Gemmata palustris: one gene and its partner. The protein of the gene in region 1 binds, or shares a complex with, the protein of each later gene. Links are inferred from orthologs where the notes say so. Each region holds a gene or a part of one and is shown on either strand. Other genes may lie near its edges.

The links. The genes of interacting proteins can lie anywhere in the genome.
Region 2: the proteins of J8F10_RS14085 (region 1) and lpxA are in contact, whole or in part, in a crystal structure (PDB 4J09), measured with the Escherichia coli proteins. The link is inferred for Gemmata palustris from one-to-one orthologs.

Annotation. Positions count from the first base shown.
Region 1 is NZ_JAGKQQ010000001.1:3,428,144-3,436,065, reverse strand. What follows is about bases 364-3,356. They hold J8F10_RS14085 (MFS transporter), read right to left. Parts: upstream 2,513-3,356; coding sequence 1,214-2,512; downstream 364-1,213. Other genes in these bases: J8F10_RS14075 (DUF1501 domain-containing protein), read right to left, coding at 3,199-3,356; J8F10_RS38885 (hypothetical protein), read right to left, coding at 2,531-3,202; J8F10_RS14090 (peptidyl-alpha-hydroxyglycine alpha-amidating lyase family protein), read right to left, coding at 364-1,019. Also shown: more of J8F10_RS14090, read right to left, coding at 12-363; more of J8F10_RS14075, read right to left, coding at 3,357-4,635; J8F10_RS38880 (transposase), read left to right, coding at 5,062-6,231; J8F10_RS14060 (PSD1 and planctomycete cytochrome C domain-containing protein), read right to left, coding at 6,263-7,922. UniProt on the Escherichia coli protein: Probably transports across the inner membrane the two dehydrated forms of N-acetylneuraminate (Neu5Ac), 2,7-anhydro-N-acetylneuraminate (2,7-AN) and 2-deoxy-2,3-didehydro-N-acetylneuraminate (2,3-EN).
Region 2 is NZ_JAGKQQ010000001.1:5,152,064-5,157,199, reverse strand. What follows is about bases 522-3,305. They hold lpxA (acyl-ACP--UDP-N-acetylglucosamine O-acyltransferase), read left to right. Parts: upstream 522-1,375; coding sequence 1,376-2,236; downstream 2,237-3,305. Other genes in these bases: J8F10_RS21205 (RNA polymerase sigma factor), read left to right, coding at 2,281-3,305; J8F10_RS21215 (WD40 repeat domain-containing serine/threonine protein kinase), read right to left, coding at 522-888. Outside these bases: more of J8F10_RS21215, read right to left, coding at 1-521; more of J8F10_RS21205, read left to right, coding at 3,306-4,797; J8F10_RS21200 (50S ribosomal protein L25), read left to right, coding at 4,970-5,136.

The DNA.
Region 1 (7,922 bases):
TGCCTCGGCTGTCAAACGACCCGCTGCCCTTGCGGGCAGGGTTCACCGAATCTCTGGAGCGCGTGACAGTCCGGCGACACGAGCCCGCGGTTGCCACCCGCGGACCAGGCGACTTCCGTCACGTACACGGCGCCGCGCGAATCCACGCAGATGTCGTGCGGGGCGAAGAAGTCGCCCGGCGCGGTCGGGTTGTCCCCGCCGCCCCAGCGCGCGATCAGGTTGCGGTTGGCGTCGAAGACGCTCGCGCGGCCCCCGGTCGCGTCGGGTGTCGGGGCGGTGGTGCCGAGCCACATCCCGGCGCGGTAGCCCAGTTCCGCGACGAAGTACCGTCCGGCGCGGTCGATGAAGATCTGCGACGGGCGCGCGAGGTCGGTCCATTGCGAGATGAACGCGCCGGTCGACGCGAAGGACTGGATGCGGCTGTTTTCGCGATCGGCGACGTGGACCACACCGTCGCGATCGACCGCGATTCCGTGCGGTACATGGAACTGGCCCGGTCCGCTCCCCGGTTCGCCCCACGAGAAGAGTAGCGTGCCGTCGGGACCGAACTTGTGAACGCGGGCGTTACCGTACCCGTCGGTGACGTAGAACTCGCCGGTGGGCGCGAGCGCGAGGTTGGTCGGGTAGTGGAACGGCGGCCCTGCGAACTTGATCGTGCGGAAGTCGATGCTGGTCGCGCCGGTGTCGGACGGTTGGGCGTGCGTGCCGAGCGTGAACAGGAGCGTGCCGTCCGGCGCGAACTTCCGAACGGTGTGCCCCATGTCGTCGGTGCAATAGACGGCGTCATCGGGGCCGATGGTGATGCCGTGCGGCCGCACGAACATCGTCGCGTCCCACTCTTCGAGGAACGTGCCGTCGGGCGCGAACACCATGAGCGGGTGCTCGCCTCGACTAAACACGAACACGCGGTCGCGCGAATCGGTCGCGACCGCAGCCACTTCCTTCCAGTCGAAACCGGGCGGGAGCTTCGCCCACTGGTCATCGGGCGCGTAACCGAACTCGCGGCAATCGGTGGACATGGGAGAGGTCCGATTGGGGTTTCGTAACACCCGCTTGTGGCCCGTGCAACAGACGGTGCTGTGTAGGGTGGGTCAAGGCTTTGCGCAGGCCCACCAGCCCGTCTTCGGCAGAAAACGAAACCCGCGGCGGAATCGGGGTGGTCTTCGCACGACGTGGTGGGCCTGTGCCGAGCCTGGACCCACCCGGCGAGCGACTAAACTTCGTCCGGCGGCTCGGGCAGCAGCAGCGCGACGGCTGCCGCGGGGATGAACAGGAAGCCCGCCGCGAGCAGCGCGAGGCGGTAGTCGCCGACCGGCGCGAACAGCCCGAATAGCACCGTTCCGATCCCCGCCGCGATGCGGCCGAAGTTGTAGCAGAAGCCCGCGCCCGTCGTGCGCAACAGCGTCGGGAATAGAGGCGGCATGTACATCGTGAACAGCCCGAACAAGCCCTGGCTCAACCCGATCGCGATGAACCCGAGCCACAACGAATTGTGGTCGCGCGGCACACCGTAGGTCGCGGTCATCGCCGCGCAGTACGCGAGGCACAGCGTCACAATGGCCCACCGGTAGCGGACCCAGTTCGCGAGCGCACCGGCCATGAAGTTCCCGACGATCGACGTGCCGATCACGACCCACATCGCGGTCGCGGCCAGTTCGCTCCGCGCGCCCGCGGTCCACTCGGCGAGTTCGGGCATGTTGCGGAGGTGCTGCAGGTACCAGAACAGGAACGCCCAGTGCGCGGTGAGCGCGCAGGAGCACACGAGCAGCGTGAGCACGGTGATTCGGCGCACCGGCGGGCGGAACAGGTCGGAGAACCGCGGTAGGTTCGCGGCTGCAGCCTGCTTCGCCCCGGCCCACTCCTCCGGTTCCGGTACCGCGCGGCGAATCCACAACACAATGAGCGCGGGGGCCACACCGATCAGGAACACGTAGCGCGGCGGGAGGTCGGCCATCAGGAAGACGGCCGCCGCCGCGATCATCACCCCGATGTTCACGGCACTTTGGAGCACGGCCGCGATCCACGGGCGCCACTTCTTCGGCCAGGTTTCGGAAAGTAGTGATGCGCCAATGGCCCACTCGCCGCCGATGCCCAGCGCCGCGAGGAACCGGAAGATCATCAACTGCCACCACGTTTGCGCCGCGGCCCCCAGGCCCGTGAACGCCGCGTACATGAGAATGGTGAGGACGAGCGCGCGGCTGCGCCCGATGCGGTCCGCGATGCGGCCGAAGAACGCGCCGCCGAGCGCCCACCCGAACAGGAACGCGGCCTGGATCCACGATCCGTAGAACCCGACGTCCGGGTGCTTCGGGTCCGGCTGCATGATGAGTTCGGCGACGAACGGCGTGGCCACGAGCACGTACAGGTGCATGTCGAGGCCGTCGAACATCCAGCCCAGCCACGCGGCGGCGCCGGACTTCCACTGCTGCGGGGAGATGTCGCGCAGGCTGGTCGCGTCCTTCGTTGCCACCGGTGCAGGAAGGTTTTCGGGGGAGGGTTCTGGTGTTCCCATGCGGTCACGTTCCGATCGTCAGCATTTACCGAGGAGAAGATCAACGACCCAGCACCCGCGGACGTGCGGGGTGGTACTATCGCGGCAATGGTTCAGGATATCGGTGTTTTCGCAACCGGCGTCCTGAAGTGCGTCGGCGAGGATCGGCATCGCGCTGAACTCGCGCGATTCGTACATCTGTGCGGCGAGCGCGCGAGCCGTTTCCGTGCGCCACTCCGGGGCGAGCACGACCGGCCGAAACGGGTTCCCGAAGATGTCGCGGAGCAGAGCGGCTTGTGTAACATTGAACGCGCCTGTTGCTGCTTCAATATCTGCGAAGAGCGCTTCGAGATTGAATTCAGCTTCATAGCTGCGAATGAAGATTGCCCTGCGTATCAGTCTTGTGAGTGCGACCCAGGTACCCCACGCGGCGGTGTACGCATTCTCGTGGATTAGGATGCTGGGTAGGTCGCCGTTCTCGGGATCGACTATCAGGTCTTCGTATCGGGTGCCGTCTTCACTGGAATGTTTCGCGCTCTCGAGTGTGCCGGGAGTCATTTCGCCCCAAGGTAGCCAGGGCGAAAATGGACGGATGTAATTCAGGCAAAACTGCCCCGACGCGAACCGTAGCTTCCTATCGCTTGCTTTGTCCCGCAGAACCTCGAGCATGGTTTCTGGATCGGAGCATTCCAGCCACTTATCCTCCGTCATGCCAGAATCCCCTTCACGACGTGCGCGTCCTCGACGCCGGTGAGCTTCTCCTTTAGTCCGTTTTGCTCGATGAAGAGCTGCTCGTGGTTCATTCCGAGCAGGTGCAGGATGGTCGCGTGCCAGTCACGGACACTCACGCGGTTCTCCACCGCGTTGAGCCCGAGTTCGTCTGTGGCGCCGTAAGTGAGGCCCGGTTTCGTTCCCCCGCCGGCCATCCACGAACAGAAGGCGTTCTTGTTGTGATCGCGCCCGGCCTTGCGTTCGTCCTTGTCGGGCGGAAGTTGCGCGATTGGCAACCGCCCGAACTCGCCGCCCCAAACCACGAGCGTGCTGTCGAGCAACCCGCGGTCCTTGAGGTCGCGGAGCAGCGCTGCGGTGGGCTTGTCGGTGCGGTCGCACGCGGACTTCAGTTCGGCCGCGATGTTGCTGTGCGTGTCCCAAATGTGGCTGTTGATGTAAAGCTGCACGAACCGCACGCCGCGCTCGATCAGGCGCCGGGCGATGAGGCACCGGCGCCCGTAAGAGTCCGTCGGCTCCTTCCCGATGCCGTACATCTCCTGCACGCGGAGCGGTTCTTTCGAGATGTCGAGCGCGTCCGTGGCTTCGAGCTGCATCCGCCCGGCCAGTTCGTAAGAGGCGATCCGCGCATCGAGCGTCGGCTGGTTCGGGCGGTCGCGCTTGTGCATCGCGTCGAGCTTGGCGAGCAGCTCACTTTCGGCCCGCGCAACGGGCACGGGGCGCTCGGTGTCGGGCTTCAGGTTCAGCACGGGCGAACCGGTCGAGCGGAACCGCGTACCCTGGAACATCGGCGGCAGGAACCCGGACTGCCAGTTCTCCACGCCGTTTACGGGCAGGCCCTTGGGGTCGTCGAGCACCACATACGCGGGGAGGTTCTGGTTCTCGCTGCCGAGCCCGTAAGTCACCCAGGCGCCGAGGGTCGGTCGACCCGGAGTGATCTTGCCCGATTGAATCATGTACACGGCGGGCTCGTGCGTGATGCTCGTCGTGTGCATCGATCGGATGAACGTAACGTCATCGACCGCCCCGGCGAAGTGCGGCATCGCGTCGGAGACCGGCGCCCCGCACTTGCCGTGCTTCGCGAACTTGAACGGGCTGCGCATGATCGCGCCCGCGCTCTTCACGAACTCGATTTCGCCCGCGAGTTTGTCTGCGTAGGACTTCCCGTGGAGCCGGTCGAGTTCCGGCTTCGGGTCGAACAGGTCCATCTGGCTCGGCCCGCCGTTCTGGAACAGGTGAATGACGGCCTTCGCCTTTCCCACGAAGTGTGGTTTCCGGGGCTTGAGGTCCGCGAACGGCGCGGAGTCTTCCGCGCGTGCGTCATCGGCGCCGAGGAGCGATGCGAGTGCAGCGCCAAAGATCCCGCCAGGGATGCTGTGGAACAGATCGCGCCTGTGGAGCAGTGAAGCACGCATCGGGTGGCCCCGTGTTGTCTGACAAACTGCGACGGCAAGGGCGGGTTCTTGATCCTGGGACCGCTGAGGCACCTTCCATTCGTTCCGGTCCCATCTCGTTTTAGCGCTGTCGGTCTCATCGTAACGGATCGAACGAGCCGCGACCGCAAGGGAGTGGTGCCGCGGCTCCCCGGTGTGTCGAACCGCGCCGGCTGGGGCTATTGCGCCTCCCGCTCCCTTGCGGTCGCGGCTCGTAAACCCCCGGTCGCAGCGGATCGAACGAGCCGCGACCGCAAGGGAGCGGTGCTGTGGCTCCCCGTGTGTCGAACCGCGACGGCCGGGGCTATTGCGCCTCCCGCTCCCTTGCCAGTAGTTTCAAGTGATTTGGCAGTGCCGCATGGGAGTTCCTAAGTTCAAGGTTCTCAGGCACTTGAACGGGAGCCTCCCATGCGACGTGGTTACTCTACGATCACCCCGGCGGTGGTCCACGCACTGACGCGCCGAACGTTGGAACGGGCCCTGGGTTGGACCGACTACAAGCGGTCGGTCACGCGCACCCAGTTGCTCGACCTGGTGCTGTTGATCGCGGGCACCACCCGCACGTTGTTCGCGGTAGTGACCCGGTACTTCGGGTTCTCCCACGAGACCGCGCGACAGGCGATGCACGCCAACCGGGGTTCCCGGGACCAACTCACGGCCCGGTTGGTGGATGCCCTTCACCAGGTGGCGGGGTTCACGCGCCGGGACCGGAGGCGCCGGTGGACGTGTGCCATCGATGTGCATTACGTCCCCTTTTATGGGGATCGCAGCACCCCGGGGATCATCGGCGGACCCAAGAAGGCCGGGACCTCGTTCTTTCACGCGTACGCCACCGGGGTACTGATTCACAAGCACCGGCGGTACACCGTGGGGCTGATGAGCGTGACGAAAGGAACCAAGCCGCACCAGCAGGTGCAGACCCTTCTGGACCAGGTGGCGGCCCGCGGGCTCACGGTCCGCGGGGTGGTTCTGGACGCCGGGTTCGACAGCGGGGAGACCCTGTTGCTGTTGCAGGAACGGAACCTGAGCTACACGGTCCCGATGCGCAAGAAGGGCACCGGTACCAACCGCCGCAACGCCAGCTACACCCAACCCCACGGCACCATCACCACCATGGAGTGGGTCACCGAGAAGAGCCGCAAGGCGGTATCGACTCGGGTGCTCGTGTGGCAACGGAAGGGCGAATCGCACGCCCGGGTGTACGCGTTCCGCGGGTGGGGCGATGCGACCGCCGTGTCGGAGGCGAACCGGGCTCGGTTGGGGCGCCGGCGGTACCGAGAGCGGTTCGGGATCGAGACCAGCTATCGGCAGAAGAACCAGGCCCGCGGGTGGACCACCAGCACCAACCCCGAGTACCGGTTGCTGCTCGAGGGCGTGGCCCTGCTGTTGCGCCAGGTGTGGGTGTACCTGACGCTCCGGATCGCTCGGGCACGCGGGCTCGCGCCGACCGCCTGGGTCGCCCAGTTCCCGTTGGCCGAGATGCTCGACTGGCTCACGCAACGGATCCGCTCACGATACCCACGCACACGATGTATTACCCTGCCACACAATACACTTACAACCAACGCAACGCCTTGAAACTACTGTTGCGGTCGCGGCTCGTAAACGGCTAATCCACGAACAGGAACGCGGCGGAATTCAGTACCGTGTGGCAGTAGGTCGCCAGTGCCTTGAGTTCGACGGTATCGCTGGCGGGTTTGCTCGCGGCGAGTTGTTTGCTCCAGGTATTGGCCAACTCGCGGATCGCGTCGCGGCCGAGCTGCTTCTCCTCGTCGGTCGGCAACCGGCTCAGCGCGATCAGGTACACGGCTTCGACCTGCTTCCCGCGATCGTCACCCGCGACCCGGCGCACGCGCTTGGCGAACTCGGTCGCGAGTTGCTCCACCATCCCGTTGTTCATCAGGTGGAGGGCTTGCGGAGCAACGGTCGAGTCGCGGCGCTCGATGCAGTTCGGGTTCATTTGCGGGAAGTCGAACGTTTCGGCGTGCGTGGCCGGCTGCTTGCGCGTTTGCTGCACGTAGACGAGTCGGCGCCAGCCCTTCGCGTTCCCGCCGGGGGTCACGAGGCCGTCTTTGCGCACTTGCACCGCGTCCGCAGGGCCGCCGCGGGTTTCGTCCAGTTTGCCCGCGACCAACAGGAGCGAATCGTAAAGCGCTTCTGCGTCGAGCCGGACGAGCGGCATGCGCGAGTAGAGCGCGTTCGCGGGGTCGAGCTTTTTCGCTTCGGGCACGATCGCGGATGATTGCCGGTAGGTGGTGCTCGTCATGATGAGCCGGTGCATCGCTTTGATGCTCCAAGGGGGAGAACCTACCCCCCCGGCCCCCCTCCCTGAAGGGAAGGGGGAGGAAGAACCAGCAGTTGTTTTAAGCCCCTCTCCGTTTAGGGGAGGGGTTGGGGAGGGGTTAACAAACTCGCGCGCGAGCCAATCGAGCAATTCGGGGTGCGTGGGCGGGGCGCCGGCTTTGCCGAAATTCGCGAGCGTGGGCACGATTCCGGTGCCGAAATGGTGCTTCCAGATGCGGTTCACCATCACGCGGGCCGTGAGCGGGTGATCGGGTCGCGTGAGCCACTTCGCGAACGCGAGCCGCCGACCGGTCTGCTTCGCGCCCGGCCACGGCGGTTTCACCTCGAACGGCGTCTTACCGTCCGTGAGGACGGACGGCACACCCGGCCCGACGAGCGCGCCGGGCATCAGGTAATCGCCGCGCCGGTAGATGTACGTCGGTGACGGTTCCCCGCGGTCCCAGATCGCCTGGACCTTCGGTTCCGGTGTCGGCTTCGCGCCGGGCTTGCCGTTCTTTGCTTCCCACACCTTGCGCTCGGCCGTGGTTACAAGGGAGAGCAGGCGCGGGGGAGCAACGTCGATGCTCTCGGGGCCGATACCGGGGCGAATTTCCGGCTTGAGCCAGTCGTATTCGTCGAGCGCACCTTTAAACACCGCGACGAGCCGGTAATAGTCGCGGTGCGGGATCGGGTCGAACTTGTGGGTGTGGCACCGGGCGCACTTCATCGTGAGGCCCATCAGCGCGGAGCCGAGAACGTCGATCTGGTCGGCCATCACCTCGATGCGGTCCGGGACGAACCCGGTGATGTTCGCCCAGGTCGCGTCCGGCGTCATTCGGAGGAACCCCGTGGCGACGAGATTGTCATAAATCTGCGGCGTGATCTCCTTCGTGCTCATGTAGTCCGCGAGTTCGTCCCCCGCGAGCTGTTCCTTCAAGAACTGGTCGTAGGGCTTGTCCGCGTTGAAGCTCTTGATGACGTAATCG
Region 2 (5,136 bases), 1.7 Mb from region 1 along the record:
CGCGAGGCCGAAATCCGTGACTTTGGGAACGAACCCGGAACTGGCACGGAGCCCGGAGTTGGAAGCCGGCTCGGGGTTGGCGCCCTCGGTCCCGCGCTCTGTGTTCAGGAGCACGTTGCCCGGCTTCAGGTCGCGGTGAACGATGCCGGCGGCGTGCGCGAACTGCATCGCGCGTGCGAGGATCTCAATCAACTCGGCCGCGCGCTTGTCGTTCCACGGCGCGCCGCTGAGGTGCTGTGCGAGGCTCCCGCCCTCGACGAACTCCAGCGCCAGGTACGGGTGCCCGCTGGCCTCGCCGATGTCGAAAATCTGGACGATGTGCGAGTGCTGGAGCGCGGCGACCGACTCGGCCTCGCGCTTGAACCGCTCGCGCTCGGTCGGCCCGGCGTGGATGCCGGACAGGATCATCTTCAGCGCGACGGTGCGGTTCAGGTTCAGTTGCCGGGCCTTGTAGACGACCCCCATCCCGCCGCGCCCGACCTCGTGCAGAACCTCGTAGCCCGGTACTTGCGGTGGAACGAAGTCGATCGTCTCGCTCGACCCGAACGGCACCACGCTGCTCGGTTCCCGCCCCGGTCCCGAACCGGACGAATTCGCCAGTAGGGGCATGAACCCGGCGAGTGATGCGAACGACGAATCGGGTGTGTCTGCCCCGCCGGGGTGCGTGAACGCGACGGTCGGCGGTTCGTCGTGTGTGGGGGCCGGAGGGAAGTTGAGGGTCGCGTCCTGGCCGCCAGGGGCGTCACCGGTCACGGCCAGCACGAACCGTTCTTCGCGTTCGGTGACTGCGAGGACTACGGTGTCGCCGCACACGGGGCAAGCGGCGGCCTCTGACCCGTTCGGCGGGTGCCAGGTGTGGCCGAGCGAGCAGCGGAAACCACCGGCCATACTGGAACCTCGGAGATCGGGGCACCACCCTGCAATTATCCCCGCGCCCGCGCCCGATTCAAGCACCTGAGCGTAACCGTCGAATTTCCGCGCGGGCGTGTACCGAATGATTGCCCGATAACAGACGAATGATTCAAAAAAAATCGCCCTCTGTGCGAAGTAATTCGCCCCGGACGGGCACTTATTGGTGTCCAATCTCTCGTTGCGGTGCTCGGCGCCGGGACGCGCTGTTCCGCGCGCCCGGCGGCATATTTGTTACATCTCCATAATCGGTAAGGTTTGGTTGGCTAACAGTTTGCGAAAATTTACATGCCACACGGCGCCGGGAACGCGAGCCGCGATTGTGGAGCGGCAGAAAAGGCATTACTGTGCCGGGGGTTCTGGACGATAAGGTAAGAGCCGCGCGCAAGTTGGGCTGGTGCGCGGGCGAAGAATGGCGTATTGGACCGGACCGGGAAAGCTGGGTTCTGCCGGAAAGGATGCCGCTATGATGCGCCCCGCGCTGCCTCACGCACACCCCACAGCGATCGTTTCTCCCGAAGCGAAAGCGAATCTGCCCTCTGATGTGAAGATCGGGCCGTTCGCGGTTCTCGAAGGGCCGATTACCCTCGGCCCCGGCTGCGTGATCGGTCCGCATGCACATCTTGTTGGCCCGCTCACGCTGGGAGCGAACAACGAGATCGGCAGCGGCGCGGTGATCGGCGGCGCGCCTCAACACCTGGGTTACAAGGGCGAAATCACGTCCGTCGAGATCGGCGACGGGAACGTTTTTCGCGAGCACGTCACGGTCCACCGCGGGATGCCGGTCGGTGCCGGGCCGGGAACCGGAATCACGCGGATCGGGCACCGCAACTACTTCATGGCGGCCAGCCACGTCGCGCACGACTGCGTCGTCGGTAACGACGTGATTTTCGCGAACGCGGCCCTCATCGGCGGGCACGTGACCGTGGGCGATCGCGCCTTTATTAGCGGGAACTCGGCCGTTCACCAGTTCTGCCGGGTCGGGCGACTCGCGTTCCTGAGCGGGGCGTCCGCATCGAGCAAGGACATTCCGCCGTTCTGGGTGATGCAGGACGTGAATTACGTCCGCGGGCTGAACCTCGTGGGCATGAAGCGGGCCGGGATGCCGCCCGCGGAGCGGATGGCCGTTCGCAAGGCGTACCGCACCATTTACATGACCCGGCCGGCCCTCCCGCTCTCCGTGGCGCTCGCGCGCATCGAGGCCGAACTCGGTACGTTCCCCGCCATTCAAGAACTGGTCGAATTCATCCGCACATCGAAACGCGGCATTTGCGGCGCCCACCGACTTGTGGGGACCGGCGACGACGATGAATCTGCAGCGGCCTAAATTTTTCCTGCACGCGCGGTTGATGGTGGCGACATGATAGGGGCATGCGAACCGTCGCCGCTGTTTACCGCGAACTGATCCCGGACCGCCGAACCGACGGCGAACTGCTCGCCGCGTTCATTTCCGAACGGTCCGAACCCGCGTTTATCGAACTCGTCCGCCGGCACGGGCCGCTCGTGTGGGGCGCCTGTCGGCGCCTCCTGCCCGACTTGGCCGACGCGGAAGATGCGTTCCAGGCCGCGTTCCTGGTTCTCGTTCGCCGCGCGCACCAGGCCGCGCGGGGCGGGGCCGTCGGGCCGTGGTTGCACCGCGTTGCGGTGTGGACCGCGCGCAACGCCCGGCGCAAGAACGCCCGGCGCCTCGCCCGACAGCACGCGCTCACCGAAGACGCCCCGCGGTTCGTGCCCGATACCGACCTCCGGGCGGACATCGACGGCGCCCTGCTCGCCCTTCCCGCGCGTTATCGCGACCCGATCATTTTGTGCCACTTGCAGGGCTATTCGCGGCGCGAGGCGGCCGAGCGCCTGGGGTGCGCGGAGGGCACGCTCTCGGCGTGGCTCAACCGCGGGCTGGCGAAGCTCCGCACGCGCCTCCGTGACTTTGACCCAACGAAGGTACTTCCCGTCTTGGCGGCGGGGGCGGTGCCGGCGGCACTGGCGGCGAGCACCGCTCGCGCGGCCGCCGTGTCCACCGTTGCCGCGGTGACCGTCACCCCCGCCGTTTCCTCGATCGTCGAAGGAGTGCTCCACATGCTCTGGATCAAGAAGGCGACGGCCGCATCGTTCGCGATGTGCGCCGTGTTCGCGATGGGGATCGGTGTCGGCCTCGGTACGCGGCCGACGTACACCGGCGCGGTAGCCCAGGACGGCGATCCGGTGACGGGGACCGCGTCCAAGCCCCAGAACGACCCCAAATCGAGGCCGAATCCACAATCGCCGGCTGAAACCCTCGCGACGGTAGAGAAGCAGGCTCAGGCGGCTAAGGCGGAGTTGCTCCGCCTCGTTGAACTTCGGAAGCAAATGGATGCCGAGATTTCTTTGAGCGCGGACGAGCTGACGGTCCTGCAAAGATACATTACGCGCGCGAAGGGGAGCAAGGCGGACGAGATCGCCGTGCTGGAAAGGGCCATTCGGGAAAAGGAAGCCCTGCACCGAAACGCTCTCGTGGGCGTCGATGCCGCCAAGAAAAAAGCCGATCTCACCAAGGCGCAACCCGGGGCTGATCCGAAGGACGTTGCCGAGGACATCCAGACTTTGGAGCGATTTCAGAAGAACGCAGACGACGCCAAAGCCGCGGAGCTGAAACTGAGGGCTCTCAAAGAGGAAATCTCCAAACTCGATAAGGTCGAAAAATTGCAGGACCTGAAGGCTCTCAAAGAGGAGATTGCCAAACAATCCAAGATCGAGAAGCCGGACCTCACGAAAGAGTTGAAAGCGCTCAAGGATGAAGAACTTGTTCTGCGAAACAAACTCAAGCTGGCGACCGACCTGAAGCTCAAGGAAGAGAAACTTGGCGCACAAAAGGGCACAGAGAAGCCGGCCGCAGCGAAAGAGATTGCCGCACTGGAAGAAGGGATTCGGGCCAAGGACGCACAGCACCAGGCGTTCCTCGTGGCGATCGAGGCCACTAGTGCTCAGGTAGCAGAGGCGCAAAAGCGCCTTGAAGGGCTCAAGGCAACCGGAGGGGCGAACGCCGAGTCCAAAGCTCGCGAGCACGCAAAAGACCTGGAACGCGCGATACAAATCGTGCAGCGCCTCCAAGAGGTCGCGGACAAATCTGCAGCCGAACTGAAGTCGCTCAAAGACCAACTCGCCAAACTGAAGAGTGCCAAGCCCGCTCAGGAACAGCGCACCGAGAAAGAGATCAAAGAAGTCAAAGAGAAGCTCCAAGAGCGTAACAAGGACAAAGAGCCCAAGGTCAAAGAGGCCAATCAGGACAAGGCGCTCGCCGAGATCCAGGCGCAACTCGATCGACTGGTGGCCGAAAAGCAGCGGCTCCTCGTCCAATCGAAACTCTACGAAAAGCAAATCGCGGATGCGGAAGCGGCCCTCCGGGACCACCAGCGAAAGGCCCAGGCGATGCTCGCTGAGAAGAAGGCTGAGGCGGCCAAGAAAGCGATCGCGGGCGGCGGTGGGTACCTCGAACTCACCGTCGTCAGCAAAGCCGGGGCGTTCGAGTTCACCGTTACCGAAGTGCCCGCCGGTGACGGTAAGGCTCGTGGGCTCCAAGCGAAGTTCGGCCCGGTTACGACACGCGACCCTGCGGCACTCGCGCTACTGTTGGCCCGCGCGAAGAAAGACTCCGCGGGGCCGCAAGAGGTCCGCGTCATCGTGCAACCGCAAACCGTGCTCGGGGCCGGACCCGTGGCCGCGCTGGAAGCGTGCGACAAGGCCGGGTACAAGACCGTGAAGTACACCGGATACGTCTTCGGCGGCGGCTTCGCAACGGAACTGAAGCCCGACCAGAAGGGGGACGTCCGCGGCTACAAGCGGTACGAGGGGACCGAGGTCCGGCCGAAGGAACTGGCGGAAGAAATCACCGAGGGGCTGCGCCGGTTGTAGGGCCGGTTTTTCCGGCCCGCCCTTGTCGGTCGGTCGTCCGCTCGCCATAATCTCTCCTACCAACCGCGAGGCGGTTCCCTACCGGAACCGCTTCCTGTCGTTTGTAAGTGCGGGATCGACGAGGGTAGCGAGCGCGAAGCTCGCGAGAGTAGTTGTCACGCGAGGAAATAGCATGTCCGACAGCGTTACCCTCAAAACCACTGCGCGCACCGAGAGCGGTTCCCGCGCCGCGATCAAGCTCCGCAAGCAGGGCCTCGTCCCCGCGATCGTGTACGGGCACAAACTCGAAAACGCACAAGTCGCCGTGAACGCGGAAGAACTCGACCGCGCGATCCGCAT